One region of the Phycicoccus sp. DTK01 genome, then DNA from elsewhere that is predicted to be linked to it. Evidence: predicted binding sites of a transcription regulator. Region 1 holds the regulator's gene; each other region holds the start of a gene.

The links. Region 1 encodes LexA, which represses DNA repair genes until DNA is damaged. Its sites were predicted from a motif close to TCGAACANNTGTTCGA; they were not measured.
Region 2: a site for LexA is predicted at 3,977-3,992, ahead of J3473_RS05670 (HNH endonuclease signature motif containing protein). Genes of this name have one in related genera too.
Region 3: a site for LexA is predicted at 4,293-4,308, ahead of J3473_RS12280 (HNH endonuclease signature motif containing protein). Genes of this name have one in related genera too.

Annotation. Positions count from the first base shown of each region.
Region 1 covers NZ_BOPU01000001.1:46,082-51,619, forward strand. The annotation lists gene J3473_RS00230 (RimK family alpha-L-glutamate ligase) at 1-763, opposite strand, end outside; gene J3473_RS00235 (RimK/LysX family protein) at 787-1,263, shown strand; gene J3473_RS00240 (succinylglutamate desuccinylase/aspartoacylase family protein) at 1,263-2,258, shown strand; gene J3473_RS00245 (DUF4259 domain-containing protein) at 2,268-2,690, shown strand; gene lexA (transcriptional repressor LexA) at 2,718-3,434, opposite strand; gene J3473_RS00255 (LysM peptidoglycan-binding domain-containing protein) at 3,685-4,086, shown strand; gene J3473_RS00260 (hypothetical protein) at 4,358-4,537, shown strand; gene J3473_RS00265 (N-acetyltransferase) at 4,755-5,336, opposite strand; gene J3473_RS00270 (cobalamin-binding protein) at 5,393-5,538, shown strand, end outside.
Region 2 covers NZ_BOPU01000002.1:403,039-408,576, reverse strand. The annotation lists gene J3473_RS05685 (DUF3892 domain-containing protein) at 1-900, opposite strand, end outside; gene J3473_RS05680 (DUF3072 domain-containing protein) at 1,024-1,266, shown strand; gene J3473_RS05675 (LLM class F420-dependent oxidoreductase) at 1,291-2,280, opposite strand; gene J3473_RS05670 (HNH endonuclease signature motif containing protein) at 2,320-3,930, opposite strand; gene J3473_RS05665 (nucleoside/nucleotide kinase family protein) at 4,054-4,752, opposite strand; gene J3473_RS05660 (sugar phosphate isomerase/epimerase) at 4,760-5,538, opposite strand, start outside.
Region 3 covers NZ_BOPU01000005.1:82,760-88,297, forward strand. The annotation lists gene J3473_RS12265 (CoA-binding protein) at 1-159, shown strand, start outside; gene J3473_RS12270 (PHB depolymerase family esterase) at 314-1,570, shown strand; gene J3473_RS12275 (FAD-binding domain-containing protein) at 1,611-2,831, shown strand; gene J3473_RS12280 (HNH endonuclease signature motif containing protein) at 2,835-4,259, opposite strand; gene J3473_RS12285 (DUF664 domain-containing protein) at 4,397-4,975, opposite strand; gene J3473_RS12290 (dienelactone hydrolase family protein) at 4,972-5,538, opposite strand, start outside.

The sequences.
Region 1 (5,538 bases):
CCTCGTCGCTCTCGAGCATGTCGACACCGGCGACCCGCAGGCCCATGATCTGCGCGGAGCGGACGGCGGCGCGCTCGAAGTCGGGGTCGAGCTCGACCGGCTCGACCGACCCGCCGCGGTGCACGTTGGACCGGAACTCGTCGCCCTTGGCCACCCGGCGCATCGCGGCGACCACGCGGTCGCCGACGACGAGCGCGCGGATGTCGCGGCCCTTGCTCTCCTTGACGAAGCGCTGGATGAGGACGTTCTGCTTCGTCGACTGCAGCGTCTCGATGATGGCCTCGGCGGTCTTCATCTCCGGCGCGAGGATGACCCCGATGCCCTGGGTGCCCTCGAGCAGCTTGATGACGACCGGCGCGCCGCCGACCCGCTCGATGGCGGGGATGACGTCGGCGCGATCGCGGACGAAGGTCGTCGGCGGCATCCCGATGTTGTGCCGCGACAGGATCTGGGTGGCGCGCAGCTTGTCCCGCGAGTTCGCGATGCCCCACGAGGTGTTGGGCGTGTAGACGTCCATCTGCTCGAACTGCCGCACGACGGCGGTGCCGAAGTACGTGATGGAGTTGCCGATCCGCGGCAGGATCGCGTCGTACGTCGAGAGCCGCTTGCCCCGGAACTGGAGGTCCGGCTCGTCCCCGGACAGGTCGATGCCGAAGCGGAGGGTGTTGAGGACCTTGACCTGGTGGCCACGGTCCTGGGCGGCGGTGCGCAGGCGCTGCGTACTGTACGAGCGAGGCGCGCGGGAGAGGATCGCGAGCTTCATGGTTTCCCGACGGGAGAGGACGGATGACGGACAGCCATTCCTACACCCTCGCGGGCTGGCGAGAGTGGGTCAGCCTCCCGGCGGTCGGCGTGCCGTGGGTCAAGGCCAAGCTCGACACCGGCGCGCGGTCCTCGTCCATCCACGCCTTCGACCTCGAGGACCTCGAGCGCGACGGCGAGCGGTGGGCCCGCTTCCGCATCCAGCCGTGGCAGCGCTCCGAGGCCGACGCCGTCCAGTGCGAGTGCCCCGTGCTCGACGTGCGCGAGGTCCGCTCGTCCTCCGGCCACGCCGAGGAGCGGCTCGTCGTCGCGATGGACCTCGTCCTCATGGGCCGCACGGTCGCCGCCGAGATGACGCTCGCGCGCCGCGACGAGATGGGCTTCCGGATGCTCGTCGGCCGCGAGGCGCTGCGCCAGGGCTTCGCCGTCGACCCCGGCCGCTCCTACCTCGGCGGCCGTCCGCCGCTCGCGATGCGCCGGCGCAACCGGGGGAGGGCCTGATGGCCCGGCGCCCCCTGCGACCCTCCTTCGAGATCGGCCACGTGCGCGTGCGCGCCGGGCGCACGCAGTCGGTGTCGCTGCCGATCACCCGTCTGGTCACCGGCGCCGACGTCGAGCTGCCCGTCCGGGTCGTCCACGGGCGCGAGGAGGGGCCGACCGTCTGGGTCGACGCCGCCATCCACGGCGACGAGGCGGTCGGGGTCGAGGTCGTGCGTCAGGTCGTCGCCGGGCTCGACCCGAAGGCGTTCTGCGGCACCCTGATCGCCGTCCCCATCGTCAACGTCCTCGGCTTCTCGGCCGGGCAGCGATACCTGCCCGACCGCCGCGACCTCAACCGCTCCTTCCCGGGGTCGCCGCGCGGCTCGCTCGCCGGGCGCATCGCGCACCTGTTCATGTCCGAGGTCGTCGACAAGTGCGAGGTCGGCATCGACCTGCACACCGGCTCGGACCGGCGCACCAACCTGCCGCAGGTCCGCGCCGACCTCGAGGACCCGCGCACCCGCGCGCTCGCCGAGGCCTTCGCGGCCCCCGTCATGCTCAACGCGAAGCTGCGCGACGGCTCGCTCCGGTACGCCGCCCGCGAGCGGGGCGCGACCGTCCTGCTCTACGAGGCGGGCGAGGCCTGGCGGATGGACCGCTGGGCCGTCGACGCCGGCGTGCTCGGCGTGCGCCGCGTGCTCGCCGCGCTCGGGATGACCGAGCCGGTCGCCGAGGACCCGCCGGCGCCGTCGGCGGTGTCGTTCCGCAGCGGCTGGGTCCGGGCGCGCGGCACCGGCATGCTCCACCTCGAGGTCGCGCTGGGGGAGCGCGTCGAGCGCGGGGCGCGCCTCGGTGGCCTCTTCGACTCGCTCGGCAAGCGGGTGCGGCTGGTGCACGCCGACCGCTCCGGCATCGTCGTCGGGCGCACCGAGGCGCCGCTGGTCAACTCCGGCGACGCGGTCGTCCACATCGCCGAGGTCGAGGAGCCCACCCCGCCGGCGACCGCCGGGTCCTAGGCTGGTCGCATGGGAGCGACCGGGACCGGACCCTTCGAGAACGACGACGCCCTCGACCTGCTGGACGACCTCGAGGACGCAGCCCCCGACGACCGCGCGAGCCGGGTGCTCGCGGTCCTCGACGCCGTCCTTGCGTCGCCGGGGAGCGCCGACGCCCCGGAGCTGAGCGAGGCGTTGGCCGCCGCGGCGGCGGTCGGCGCGAGCCTGAGCCCGCGCGAGGCCGCGGGGGAGCCGTACCTCCCCGAGTGGCTGGCCGAGCAGCCCCTGCCCGACGACGAGGAGCTGGTCGAGAAGTCGCGGAGGGTGCTTCGACACGCGATCCGCTCGCGGGAGGGCGAGTGGTGGGAGCTGTGGGACGAGGCGGGTCTGGCCGACGAGGCGGTGGGGGGGTGCCGACGGGCGCTCGCCTGGCTGGGCGACCGCGACGACTGAGCGCCGCGGCCGCCCCGGTCGAGGGGGTCAGACGCGGCGCAGGACCGCGGTGACCTTGCCGAGGATCGTCGCGTGGTCGCCGTCGATCGGCTCGAAGGCCGGGTTGTGCGGCATGAGCCAGACCTTGCCGTCGCGCCGCTTGAAGGTCTTGACCGTCGCCTCGTTGTCGAGCATCGCCGCGACGATGTCGCCGTTCTCGGCGGTCGGCTGTTGGCGCACGACGACCCAGTCGCCGTCGCAGATGGCCGCGTCGACCATCGAGTCGCCGACGACCTTGAGCAGGAAGAGGCTGCCCTCGCCGACGATCTGCTTGGGCAGCGGGAAGACGTCCTCGACGACCTCCTCGGCGGTGATCGGGACACCGGCGGCGATCCGGCCGAGGACCGGGACGTAGGAGGCCTCGGGGCGCTCGTCGCCCTCGCCGGTGACGTCGACGACCTCGTCGGCCTCGGGGCGGCGGTAGCCGGAGCCCTGGCGGTCGGGGGAGACGACCTCGATGGCGCGCGGCCGGTTGGGGTCGCGACGCAGGAAGCCCTTGCGCTCCAGCGCCGAGAGCTGGTGGGCGACCGAGCTGGGGGAGGTGAGCCCGACGGCCTCGCCGATCTCGCGCATGCTCGGCGGGTAGCCGTGCCGGTCGACGGCGTTGCGGATGACCTCGAGGATCTTGCGCTGGCGGTGGGTGAGGTCCCCGCCGTCGCCGCGGTCGGGCATCTCGTGGATGTCGGCGTTCCTCGGACGTGCCATCTCGACCCCTTCGCTGCGGCCGCCCCGTGCCGACGGGGGGCCTGACCGGTGTTTTCGCAGGTCAGACGGTCTGTCGGTGGTGACATGCAGTCTGATCTGCATGCGGACATCCTACGAGCGACGGGCCTCGAACTCAAACATGTGTTCGACGCGTGTCTTGTCCGCCTCGAACGTGCGTGCTATAACTCGTACAGACGTTCTATCGAACACCGGTTCGACGGTGGCCCCGGCCGCCGGGATGGAGGACATGATGAGCGCGATCGCCTGGGACCCCACCGACCTCGGCCACACCGGCCCCGTGCCGGCGCGCCGCCCGCGGCTCGTCGTCCTCGAGGGCGGCGCCACCGGAGGGCGTGCGGCCCGCGCCGCACAGCCGGCGCTGCGGATCACCCGCCGCGGCCGCCTCGTGCTGCTCGTGCTCGCCACCCTCGCGCTGGCGGCGGCCCTCGGCCTGCGCGGCCTCGGGGGCGCGGGCGCCGTCGAGCCGGCCCACACCGTGTCGGTGTCGCCCGGCCAGACGCTGTCCGAGATCGCGTCCCGTGAGCTGCCCTCGATGTCCATCAGCGACGGCATCGTCGCCATACAGCTCGCCAACGGGCTGAGCACTGCGCAGATCCGCGCCGGCCAGCAGCTGGTCGTCCCCGCGGGCTGAGCCGCCGCGGGGGCGTCCGGTCGGGCGCACCACGATCCCCGAGTCCCTCGACCCGACTCGGACGCCGGAGGGCGTCGTCTCCCGTGCAGAGGAGACGGCGCCCTCCGTGCTGTGCCGGGTCGGTGCCGGCCGCTCACCCCTGTCAAGCGCGCCACGCTCGGCCGAACGGGGGAGGGGGCATCCCCCGACCTGTCGGACCTCCGGGGCCCATCGGCCCGCGGGCGCCCTCCGGCGCTGCGCGACCCCCCTGTGCACGAACAGACTTCAGGGCATGCGGACACGTCGTCGCGGCTCCTACCGCCTCACCCACCACCCGGTCGTCCAGTGCGGCGGCCAGGGCCGGTGGCTCTGGTCGTGCGGCTGCGGAGCGCGCGGGTCCGCCACCTCGGGCGGCTGGCACGGTGCCTACACGGCGGCACTCGTGCACCACAGCCAGAGCCCCGGGGAATGAGACGTGCGGCCCGGGGATACACAGAGGGTCCCCGGGTCGCACCCCCTCGTCGTCGCTGGCTCTCCACCGACGCGACGACGGAGCGGGCGGCGCTGGCTGTCGTCTGCAGGGAGGCCGCGGCCCTCACGTCGCTGGGGCACCGCAGGTCCCCCCACTCCGACCCCCGACCGGGTCCGGGTGGGGGGATCGGCCGTCCCCGGCGCTGACGGGCCGAGGGTCAGGCCAGGGTCCGCCGCATGACCAGGCGCGGCATCCCGCTCGCGGTGGCGTCGGTGACGCCGACCTCCTCGAAGCCGGCCCGCTCGAACATCGCCCGTGTCCCGACGAACGCCATCGTCAGGTCCATCCGCCGCTCGCCGGGGTCGACCGGGTGGGCCTCGACCGCCGGCGCCCCCTGCTCGGCCGCCCAGGCCACGGCGCCCTCGATGAGGTGCGCCGTCACCCCCTGGCGCCGGTGGCCGCCGCGGACCACGACGCAGACGATGCTCCACACCGGGACGTCGTCGACCGGGTGGATCCTCGTCGAGTGCACGAGGCGCGGTATGTCGCTGCGCGCGCCGATGTTGCACCACCCGACCGGGACGCCGTCGCGGTAGGTGACGACCCCCGGCGGCACCTCGCGCTCGCAGAGCCGGCGGGCGGCCTGCTCGCGGCTGCCGTCGCCGAGCTCGTCGATCTCGCGCTGCCGCAGTCGGTGCGAGAGGCACCAGCAGTGCGTCGCACGCCGGTTGGGGTTGACGACGTCCGCGAAGTCCTCGAAGCGGTCGGGCGTGACGGGGTGGGTCTCCCAGGTGGTCATGTCGCAGCCAAGCACCGCGCACCGACACCGCGCCACCACCTCCGTAGGGTCGGGGCGTGCGCATCGTCAGCCTCATCCCCTCGGCCACCGAGATCCTCTTCGCCCTCGGGGCGGGGGACGACGTCGTCGGCGTGACCTTCGAGTGCGACTTCCCGCCGGAGGCGCGCACGCGCCGGGTGGTCTCCACCTCCGCGCTGCCCGA
Region 2 (5,538 bases), on a different contig from region 1:
GAGGGTGCTGATGAAGGGCTTGCGCCCGGTCCGCTGGATGCCGGTCACCTGCCACCTCCCCGGCGGCAGGGTGTCCGCCACCGGGACCCAGTACTCCTCGATCGGCTGCCAGACGTGCCCGTGGAGGGCGTAGTTGTAGGCGGAGGCCTCCCGGTGGCCCGCCCCGTGGTCGTAGATCAGCTCGTCGACGGCGAGGCGGCGGTGGGTGTCGCTCGCCGCGATCTCGTCCTGGCTCCACGAGCGGACGACGATGCCCTGGAAGTCGTCCGGGTCGGAGGCCTCGACCACCGCGGCGGGGAAGCTCAGCTCGCGCACGATGGCCGCGATCGCCACGTCCTGCGCGTAGCGGTTCAGCCGGTCGACGACGCGCTTCATCCGCTGCTGCAGGTACTCGGTGGCGACGTCCTGCGCCGTGCGGCCCTCGGCGAGGCCGCGGAGGATCTTCGCCCCGACGCCGTCGAGGTCGAGGTCGGCGACGGCCTCGGTCAGCTCGGTGCGCAGGAGGTCGACGACCTTGGCGTGCGCGGCCTCGGCCCCCTCGTCGGAGGTCATGTCGTCCTCGAGGAGGATCGCGACGAGCACGAGCCGGCCCGGCACCTCGACCCGGTGCCCGGCCGCGGTGATGACGATGGGCTCGAGCGTGGTGTCGTGGTGGCCGACCGCGGCCGGCACGGTCCGGTTCTCGCCGATGCCCACCGGCCCGCCCAGGCTGCCGTGGCTGCCCGGCGACGACCAGATGCCGGGAGCCCCGTCGAGCGAGGGCGCGTCCGGCCGGTGCGTGATGGTGCGGCCGTCGAGGGTCACGACGACGGTCCACAGGTACGGCTCGCTGTCGCTCTCGTCGGCGCCGTGGTAGCAGAAGAGCTTCTCCAGGCGGAGGCGGACGGGGATGGTGGCCATGGCGTCTCCCGGGTGCGTGGGTGGTCACGCGGCAGGAGGCGACGCCGCACCCGGGTGATACACGGACCCCGTGGGTCGGTCACGGCGGGGCGACCTGTCGGACCCGGTCCGTAGCGTGCAGGGATGAGCACCCAGGACCAGAACCCCGCCCAGACCGACCCGATCCAGGACCCCCAGGACGCCACGAAGCCGCCGGAGCAGTGGGCGACCGGTGACGAGCCCGCCACCGGCCCCCAGCTGAGCTACCTCTCGACCCTCGCCCGCGAGGCCGGGCGCGAGGTGCCGGAGAACCTGACCAAGGCGCACGCCTCCGAGCTCATCGACGAGCTGCAGGGCGCCTCCCCCCGGGTCGAGCCCGAGGCCTGACGCCTGCGGCGCCCCGCGGGCGGGTCAGCGCGACCGCACGAGGGGCGCCAGCGCCTCGGCCATCATCGAGACGACCCCCGGCTCGTGGCCGTTGGCGACCATGTTGACGATGAGCCCGTCGACCCCGTGGTCGAGCACCCGCTCCTGCAGCTGCCCGGCCACCTCCTCGGGCGTGCCGGCGAACTGCCGGTCGGTCGCGGCGCGCCGCTGGTCCTCGTCCATCGCGTCGAGGTCGACGCCGCGGGCGGCGAGGAAGTCCCGGTGCAGGCGGCGCGCCGCGTCGCCGTCCTCGTCCATCATCACGAAGGCCAGGTAGCTGGTCTCGAGCGTCGAGCGCTCGCGCCCCTCCTCCTCGCACCGGGCCGCGAGCGCCTCGAGCTTGCGGGGGATCTCGGTCGCGTTGCAGATGAGGTTGAGGTGCGCCGCGTGGCGGGCCGCGTACCTGAACGTCTTCCGCTCTCCCCCACCGCCGAGGAGGATCGGCAGGTCGTCGCGCAGCCGCGGCTCGTTCATCGCCGACTCCGTGCGGTACCACTCGCCGGAGACCGTCGGCCGCTCGCCGCGCAGCATCGGCTCGATGATGGACAGCGCCTCCTCGAGCCGCTGGAAGCGGTCGGTGAAGGTGCCGAACTCGAAGCCCAGCTGCCGGTGCTCGAGCTCGAACCAGCCGGCGCCGAGGCCCAGCACCGCGCGTCCGCCGCTCACGAGGTCGAGGGTCGTCACCTCCTTCGCGAGCAGCGTCGGGTTGCGGTAGGTGTTGCCGGTGACGAGCGTCGAGAGCTGCACCCGCTCGGTGGCCGTCGCGAGCGCGCCGAGCAGCGTGTAGGCCTCGAGCATGGGCTGGTCCGGCTCGCCGATGCCGGGCAGCTGGTAGAAGTGGTCCATCACGAGGACCGCGTCGACGCCCGCGGCGTCCGCCTCCTGCGCCTGCTGGACCACGGTCGGCACGATGCGCGCGGGGTCGCCCCCGGGGTAGCTGAAGTTCGGGATCTGGTAGCCGAGGCGGATGCTCATCCTCGGGACGCTACGCCCGTCGAGGCCCCAGCGGGCGGCTCAGAACGGGGGTGACCCGGGCGGCGTCGAGCGGCGCCGCCGGGGGTGCGGCGCGAGCTCGACGACGAGCCGCCCCGGCGGCCGACCGCGGGGGCGGTGGACCCCGACCCGGCAGCCCCGCGAGGGCTGCGGCGGCCCGCCGTGCTCGAGCAGGTGCTCGAGCACGGAGTGGGGTGCGTCGCTCGGCGCCGCACCGGCCGAGCGCGCCGGCGGGTGGGCGTCGGACCCGGTGTCGGGCAGGACGACCGGCCGGTGGTCCAGCGGATGCGTGGTCCGGCGCCGACCGGTCGGGTCCACCCAGGTCGTCGTGGCGTCCGGGTGGAGGACGACCGACCATCCCGGCCGCTGCTTGGTGCGGTGGTGCCGCCGGCACAGGCACACGAGGTTGGGTGCCGTGGTGGGCCCGACGGGCCAGGGCACGACGTGGTCGAGGTCGCAGAACCGGGCGGCGACGTGGCACCCCGGGAAGCGGCAGCGCCCGTCCCGCGCCCGCACGAGCCGGGCGAGCCCGGCCCCCGGCCGGTAGCCGTCGGCACCGGGATCGTCGACCGGGACGAGGGCACCGCTCGAGGGGTCGACGACGACCCGCCCGAGGTGGTCGGGGCGGGAGGAGGTGGCGGCCACGGCACGCTCCAGCCAGTCGCGGGCGACGAGGACGGGCTCGCCGGGCGCAGCGCCGTGCACGGTCACGAGGTCGGTCGGCCGCGTGGCAACCGCCGACCCCGCCGGCCGGACCTCGCCGTCGGGGTCGCCGTCCGGGACGACGGTCACGACGTGGACCCGGAGGTCGATGGTCGCGCTGCCCGTCACGAGGTCGGTGAGCGCCCGGGCCCGTGCCCGGTCGATGCCCTCGCAGGTGCCGTCGGCGACGAGGCGCTGCGCGAGCGCGTCGATGGCGGCCCACGCCCGACAGGCCTCCTCGGAGGGGAAGGTGCCGAGCCAGGTGTCGGTGCCCGGCTCGTCGACCCACCGACGCAGCGACGACGCCGCTCGGGCCCGGGCCGCTCTCTGCCGCAACAGGTCCGGCGAGATGCGGGCCAGCACCCGCCGCACCCGACGGCGCAGGCGCGGCGCGTCCTCGACGCCGAGGTACGCGTCGACGGCCTCGAGCACGGTGGCGGCGACCTGCGCCGGGACCTCCTCGAGCTCGCGGGCGACGACGCCCGCGCGGTACCCGTCCAGGCGCCCCTGCGCCATGGCGAGGTGGAGCGCGCCGAGGCCGGTCGCCGTGTCGGTCCCGTCAGGGCCGTCGGCGGCGCGGCGGACGGCGTCGCGCACCCAGCGCTCGGCGTGGACGGCCGTCATCCCCAGCACCCCGGAGACGATCGACGGCGCGTCGAGCGAGACGTGGCCGGGCGCACGGTGGGTCTCGACGAGCTCGCCGGTCTCGAGGACGAGCGGCTCGATGGCCGCCAGGCGCACGGCCGCTTCGGCCTCGGCCGCCTCGACGACGTCGGCCAGGGCCCGGCGCTCCCCGAGGGCGGCGGCCCACTCCTCGCTCGAGCCGCGGGCGCCGGCCGGGGAGAGGACCGCGCCCACCACCTGCCGCGCCCTGCGGGCCGCCTCGGCGACCTCGCGCGGACCCGGTCGCGCCGTGGTCTGGGACTGCATCGGCTCCCCCTCCCCTCGTGCTCCCAGCCTACCGCCGCGGGGCCGTTCGAACAAGGGTTCGAGACAGCGAATTCGCCTGTCGGTCAGAGTTTTTGCTGGCGAGAAGGCGACGATGGGGACGCCTCATGCCCCCGCCGCGAGCTCCCAGCCGCCGTCGGTGACGCGCACGACACGGTCGGCCGCCCCGGCCCGCTCGCGCACGAGCTCGGCGTTGCGGTCGTCCACCGCCGCCACCCAGGCCGCGGCCTCCTCCGGCGTCTTGCCGAACTCGACGTGCCGGGCCAGCAGCCGGCGGCGCCGGACGGCGTCGTCCCCGTCGACGAACCAGACGGCGTCGAGGGCCTCGCGCGCCTCGCGCCAGTCCCCCTCCAGCAGCAGGTAGTTGCCCTCGGTGACGACGAGCCGCGTCCCGCCGCGCACGACGACCGCGCCGGCGATCGGCTGCTCCAGCACCCGCTCGAACCCCGGCGCGTAGACGTCGCGCTCGGGGTCCTCCCGCAGGCGGCGCAGCAGCGCCGCGTACCCGAGCGCGTCGAACGTGGCCGGGGCGCCCTTGCGGTCGCGCAGGCCGAGCCGCTCGAGCTGCACGTCCGCGAGGTGGTAGCCGTCCATCGGCACCTGGGCCACCCAGCCGTCCCCGTGCCGTCGGGCGAGCTCGGCGACGAGCGCCTCCGCGAGCGTCGACTTGCCCGCCCCCGGCACGCCGGCGACGCCGAGCAGCGCGCGTCCGTCACCGGCCGACCCGACCAGGGTCTCGGCGAGGTCGGCGAGCTCGCCGAGACCCTCGGGGGCGGTGTCGGACGGTCGGGGGCCGGCGCTCATCGGCCCATCATCGCGCGACGGCGGCGTGGGCCCGGTCCAGGCCCGCCGAGAGGAAGCCGTGCGCCTCCCGCGCGAGGTCGCTGCCGTCGGACCAGAGGTTGCGCCAGATGGCCAGGTCGTTGCTCAGCCCCGGGGCGAGCACGGCCGACGAGAACGACTCGAAGGTCACCGGGCCGCGGTACCCGATGTCGGCGAGGGCCCCGAAGAAGCCCTCGAAGTCGAGGTGGCCGGAGCCGAGGTAGCCGCGGTGGTTCTCGCCGACGTGGACGTAGCCGAGGCGGTCGCCGACCTCGCGCACGGGGTCGCTCATCGAGTCCTCCTCGATGTTCATGTGGTACGTGTCCAGGTGCACCACGACGTTGTCCGCGCCGATGTCGTCGGCGAGGCGTACCGCGTCGCGTGCGGTGTTGACGACGTTGGTCTCGTAGCGGTTGCACACCTCGAGCCCGAGCGTGACGCCCCGGGCGGCCGCGTCGACGGCGAGGTCCTTGAGGACGGCGACGACGTTGGCCCGGCCCTTCGCGGTGAGCGGCGCGGCCGCCTTGCCGAAGGCGCTGTACAGCGCACCGGTCAGGACGGTGCCGCCGATGTCGGCCGTCACCGCGAGCGACTCCTGGAGCAGCTCGGCGCCGCGGGAGACGACGGCCGGGTCCTCGCTCGAGACGTCGGCATCCGGCGCGAGCCCCCGCGAGCAGGCGGCCTGCAGCCCGTGGGCCTCGAGGGCCGCCCGGGTGGCGGCGCGGTCGAGGTTGACCGAGTCGTGCAGCGAGAACTCGAGGAGGTCGA
Region 3 (5,538 bases), on a different contig from region 1:
CAGCTCGGCCTGTGGGACGACGACGTCGCCCGGCGCGGCGCCGAGGCCGGCCTCACGGTGGTGATGAACCGCTGCCTGAAGATCGAGCACGCCCGGTTCGCCGGGGGTCTGCACCTCGCCGGGTTCGACACCGGGGTCATCACCTCCCGCCGTCGTTGACGGCCCCGTGCGGCGGTGTCGTCGCGCACCATGTCGCACGGGCCCAGGGGCGACCGCTCGTCCTGGGGTCGCACGCCACCGTCGCACCGCGGTGCGGGTGGCACGGTGTCCCGGTCCGGCGTCGACGGAGCCGCCGGGAAACGGAGGCAGACCGATGACGTCCACACCGTCCACCGCCCGCGCGACCGCCCTCGGGCGCAGCCTGGTCCTCCTCGTGGCGCTCGCCGTCCTCGGGGCCGTCGGCCTCGTCGTGACGACCTCGCCACCCGCGCGGGCCGCCGGGCTCACGCAGGTGACCGGGTTCGGCAGCAACCCCGGCGCACTGGCGATGTACAGCTACCGACCCGACGGGCTGCCCTCCGGCGCACCGCTCGTCGTCGAGCTGCACGGCTGCACCCAGAACGCGTCGACGTACTTCGCGAACTCAGGGTGGCGCGAGATGGCCGACCGCCACGGGTTCGCCCTCGTGCTCGCGCAGCAGAGCAGCAGCAACAACTCGAGCTCCTGCTTCAACTGGTTCCAGGCGTCCGACACGGCGCGCGGGCAGGGTGAGGCGCTGAGCATCAAGCAGATGACCGACTACGCGGTGTCCTCCTACGGCCTGGACTCCTCGCGGGTCTACGTCACCGGCCTCTCCGCCGGCGCGGCGATGACCGCCGTCATGCTCGCGACCTACCCCGACACCTACGCGGGCGGGTCCATCAACGCCGGCCTCCCCTACCGCTGCGCGAGCAGCACGCTCGACGCGTTCTCGTGCATGAACCCCGGTGTCGACAAGACGCCGGCCGCGTGGGGCGACCTCGTCCGCGCCGCGTCCTCGGGGTACACGGGCAAGCGGCCGCTCGTCTCGATCTGGCAGGGGACGTCCGACACGACCGTGGCCCCGATGAACGCCGGCGAGCTGCGCGACCAGTTCACGAACGTCGCCGGCCTGTCGCAGACCCCGACGAGCACCGGCACCGTCGCGTCGGGCGTCACGTTCGAGGACTACGCGGGGCGGGTGCGGGTCACCCGCGTCCAGGGGATGACGCACGGCACGGCCGTCGACCCCGGGACGGGCACCGCGCAGTGCGGCACGGCCGGTGCGTACTTCATCGACACCTCGGTGTGCGCCGCCTACCAGGACGTCCGGTTCTTCGGGCTCGACGGCGGCACCGCCCCGACGCCGACCCCGACGGCCACGCCGACCGCGTCCCCGACGGCGAGCCCGACCCCCACCCCGACTCCCACGCCCACCGCGACGCCGACCTGCGTCACCGCGACGAACTACGCCCATGTGACGGCCGGGCGGGCCTACCAGTCCGGCGGCTACGCCTACGCGACGGGCTCGAACCACAACCTCGGCCTCTACAACACGTACTACACGTCGACGCTCAGGCAGACCTCGACGGGCTACTGGGAGAAGTGCTGAGCCACAGCGGTTCCGCATCGGCGGCGGGGTAGAACGGAGCATGCGCCTCCCCACCCCGCCGCCACCCGGCGGTGACGACCCCGTCGCGTGGGTGCGTGAGCACCTCGGCCACCTCGTGCGCGAGGGCGCCGACGGCACGCGGCGGGGCGGGCACGTCGGGGGGCAGAGCGCCGCCGACACCGCGCTCGCGACGCTCGACGTCAGCGGGTACGCGTCGCGCCGCAGCACCGTCCTCCCGGTCGAGCGGCGCGGGGCGAGCCGGATGTCCCCGTACATCCGGTACAACCTCGTGACGCTGCGCGAGGCCTGGGACGCGGTCGCCGACGCTCCGGCCCGCGACCGGACCAAGTACCGCGACGAGCTGCTCTGGCAGGAGTACGCCCGTCACCTCTACGCCCGGGTCGGCCGGGCGCTCGGCCGACCGCTGCGGCGCGAGCAGCCGCGGACGGCGGACCGCTGGCCGGCCCCGTGGCCCGACGAGATGGCGTGCATGGCCGCGACGACGGGCGAGCTCGTCGAGGACGGCTGGCTGGTCAACCAGACCCGGATGTGGCTCGCCTCCCAGTGGGCGGTGCGGGCCGGCGCGGACTGGCGGGTCGGCGAGGACGTCTTCTTCGCCCACCTGCTCGACGGCTCGCGGGCCGCGAACCGGCTCGGGTGGCAGTGGACGGTCGGCACGGGGTCCGGGCGTCCGTACGGGTTCAGCCGCTGGCAGGTCGAGAAGCGGGCGCCGTCCCTGTGCCGCGGGTGCGCGCTCGCGGACCGCTGCCCCGTCCAGGGCTGGCCCGAGGACGGCGTCGGCCCAGCGGCGGACGGTCCGCCGCTCGGTCGGGCGCCCGTCCCGGCCGGCCCGGCCGAGGTCGAGGGGGGTGGGGCGGACGAGGTCTGGCTGACCGCGGAGTCCCTCGGCGACGCCGACCCCGCCCTCGCCGCCGACGAGGAGCGCCCGGCGGTGTTCGTCCTCGACGAGCCGCTGCTCGCCGGGCTACGGCTCTCGGGGAAGCGCCTCGTGTTCCTCGCCGAGACGCTCGGCGACCTCGCGACACGGCGTCCGCTCGAGGTGCGGCTCGGGGTCGTCGCGGAGGAGCTGACCGGGCGGCGGCTCGCGGTCACCCACGCGCCCGTGCCCGGGTTCGCCCGGCGCGCTGCCGAGGTGGAACTTGTGGAGGTCCATCCCTACCCGTGGCTCGTGCGGCCGCGCAGCGTGCCGGTGCAGTCGTTCACCGCGTGGCGGCGCGCGGTGGGGGCGCCCCGCTCCTGAGGGTCAGAAGGGAGGGGTGTCGGGCCACCGGGTCGGAGGTCGCCGAGGCGGATGGTCGCCGGTCGGTGCGACGGTGAACCGCCGGCTCGGGCGGTGGACCTCGACCCGGCAGGGCGCTCGTCCCCAGCAGTCGCCGCCGAGGCGCGACTCGAGCGCGTGCTCGAGGTCGCTGTGCGGACCGTCCGGAACGGTGAGCCGGGGTTCGCCCGGTGGGGCGGCGAGGTCGTCGGGGGCCGGGAGGTCCCGCGGCGGCCGGTCCCGGAGGTGGTCGGGCGGGTCGGTCCTGCGGACCCGCCCGGTGGGGTCGGTGACGGTGTAGGTGCCGTCCGGGTCCAGCCGCGTGCGCCATCCGGGCCGCTGCTTGGTCCGGTGGTGGCGGCGGCAGAGACAGACGAGGTTGAGGGCGCTGGTCGGGCCGGCGGGCCAGGGCGCGACGTGGTCGAGGTCGCACCAGCGGGCCGCGACGGAGCACCCGGGGAAGCGGCAGTGCCCGTCCCGCGCGCGGACCAGGGCCGCAAGGGCCGCACCCGGCCGGTGGGCGGTGGTCGCCAGCGCGTCGCCGGCGTCGAGGAGGGCGCCGGTGACCGGGTGGGCGTCGTGCTCGACGACGGTGGTGCTGACGGTGGCCTGCCGGAGCACGAGGTCGGTGAGCGCGCGGGCCCGGGCCCGGTCGATGCGCGCGCACGTCCCGTCGTCGACGTAGCGCTGCGCGAGCGCGTCGATCGCCGCCCACGCGCCGCGCGCCTCCTCGCTGGGGAAGGTCCCCAGCCACGTGTCGACCCCCGGCTCGTCGACCCAGCGGCGCAGACCCGTCGCGGAGCGGGCACGCTCGGCGCGCTGCCGCAGGAGGTCGGGGTCGATCGTCGCGAGCAGGCGGCGGACGCGTCGGCGCAGCCGGGTGGCGTCCTCCCGCTCGAACCACTCGTCGAGGGACGCCACGACCGCTCGGCGGACGTCCGCCGGGCACTCCTCGAGCTCGGCGGCGACGACGTGCGCGCGGGACGCGTCGAGGCGGCCCTGACCCATCGCCTCGTGCAGGCCGCCGAGCCCGGTCTCCGTCGGCGTGCCCTCGGGGCCGTCGGCGGCCCGTCGCACGGCGTCCCGGACCCGCTGCTCGGCGGCGATGGCCGAGAGGCACAGGACGCCGGAGACGATGGCCGGGGCGTCGAGCGCCACGTGCCCAGGGGCCTTCCGGATCTCGCGGACGGTGCCGTCCTCGGCCCGCTCGGGATCGAGCGCCACGAGGCCGACGAGGACCTCGTCCTGCAGTGCCGTCGCCTCGTCGACGAGGGCCCGGAGCTCGCCGAGGGTCGCCGTCAGCGCCTCGCGGGTCCCGACCCGCGTGCCGTGCGAACGCCCGGTGGAGAGGGCCGAGCGCGCCCGGCGCACCACGTCGAGGAGGTCGTCGGACCTGCGGTCGGTGCCCATGTGCTCCCCCCTCCCCTCAGTGGTCCGATCCTATCGAACGCACGTCCGATTGACAAGAGCCCAGAGGGGCTGAATTGGTTGCACGGCAACCTCATTCGCCACACCACCACCATGCTGATCCCTCTCCGGGCGAGGGCTCAGGACGACGCGCCCCCACCCGGTGGACGCCAGTCCTCCGGCGGGTCCTCACCGACCCGGCCGTCCACCGCCTCGCGGAGCAGGTCGGCGTGGCCGGTGTGCCGTCCGTACTCCTCGAGGAGGTCGAACAACAGCCGCCGGATGCTCGCGTGCCGGCCCTCCTCGTCCGCCGCGTGCGCGTCGCCGTCGAGCCCCCGGGCATCCACAGCCTCGCGCACCAGGGCCCGGTTGCGCTCCACTGCACCGTCGTACAGCGCGTACAGCACCTCCGGCGGGTCGGACGCGGCGGAGGTCATCTCCCAGTCGTCCTCGTCGTCCCAGCCGTTGTCGTCCCAGACGTCGGGCATTGGTGCGCCGGAGAGGCGTCGGGTCGAGTAGAAGTCCTCGACCGTCGCGAGGTGCTTGAGCAGCGCCCCGAGGCTGAGGGTGGACGTGGGGATGGTCGCGCGCAGCCCGTCGGCGTCGAGGCCGTCCGCCTTGTACCGGAACGTGGCGCGCATCCGGTCCAGTGACCCGAGCAGCTGGTCGGCCTCGGAGCCGGCGAGCGGCGGCTCCCACGGCGGTGGGGTACGGCTCACGGCATGCGCTCGAGCATCGCCAGCGAGCGCTCGACGACGAGCGCGGTGGCGTCCGCGTCGTACGACGGCAGGGAGCTGTCGACGAACAGGTGGACGTCGCCGGGGTAGACGAAGAGCTCTGCGCCGGAACGACCCTCGACGAACTCGCGCGCGGCGTCGACGTCCCCCTCGGCGCCGAAGAAGGGGTCGTCGGCCATGCCGTGCACCTGCACCGGGAGCCCGTCGGGCCACGTGCCGAAGTTCGACGGGTCGGCGAACGCCTCGAACAGCAGCGCTCCCGCGGCCCCGGGGGTGTTCTGCGCCACCTGCTGGGCCGCCATGACGCCGAGCGAGATGCCGGCGACGACGAACCCGTCACCGAGCCCGTCGGCGGCGGCGACGCCCCGGGCCCGCATCTCCGCGAAGCCGACCGACCCGACGTACGCCGCGCCCTCGTCGATCGACGCGAAGGTGCGCCCCTCGAACAGGTCCGGCGTGTGCACGGTGTGCCCGGCGGCGCGGAAGCGGTCGGCGAGGTCGACGACCCCGGGGGTCAGGCCCTGGATGTGGTGGAGGAGCAGCAT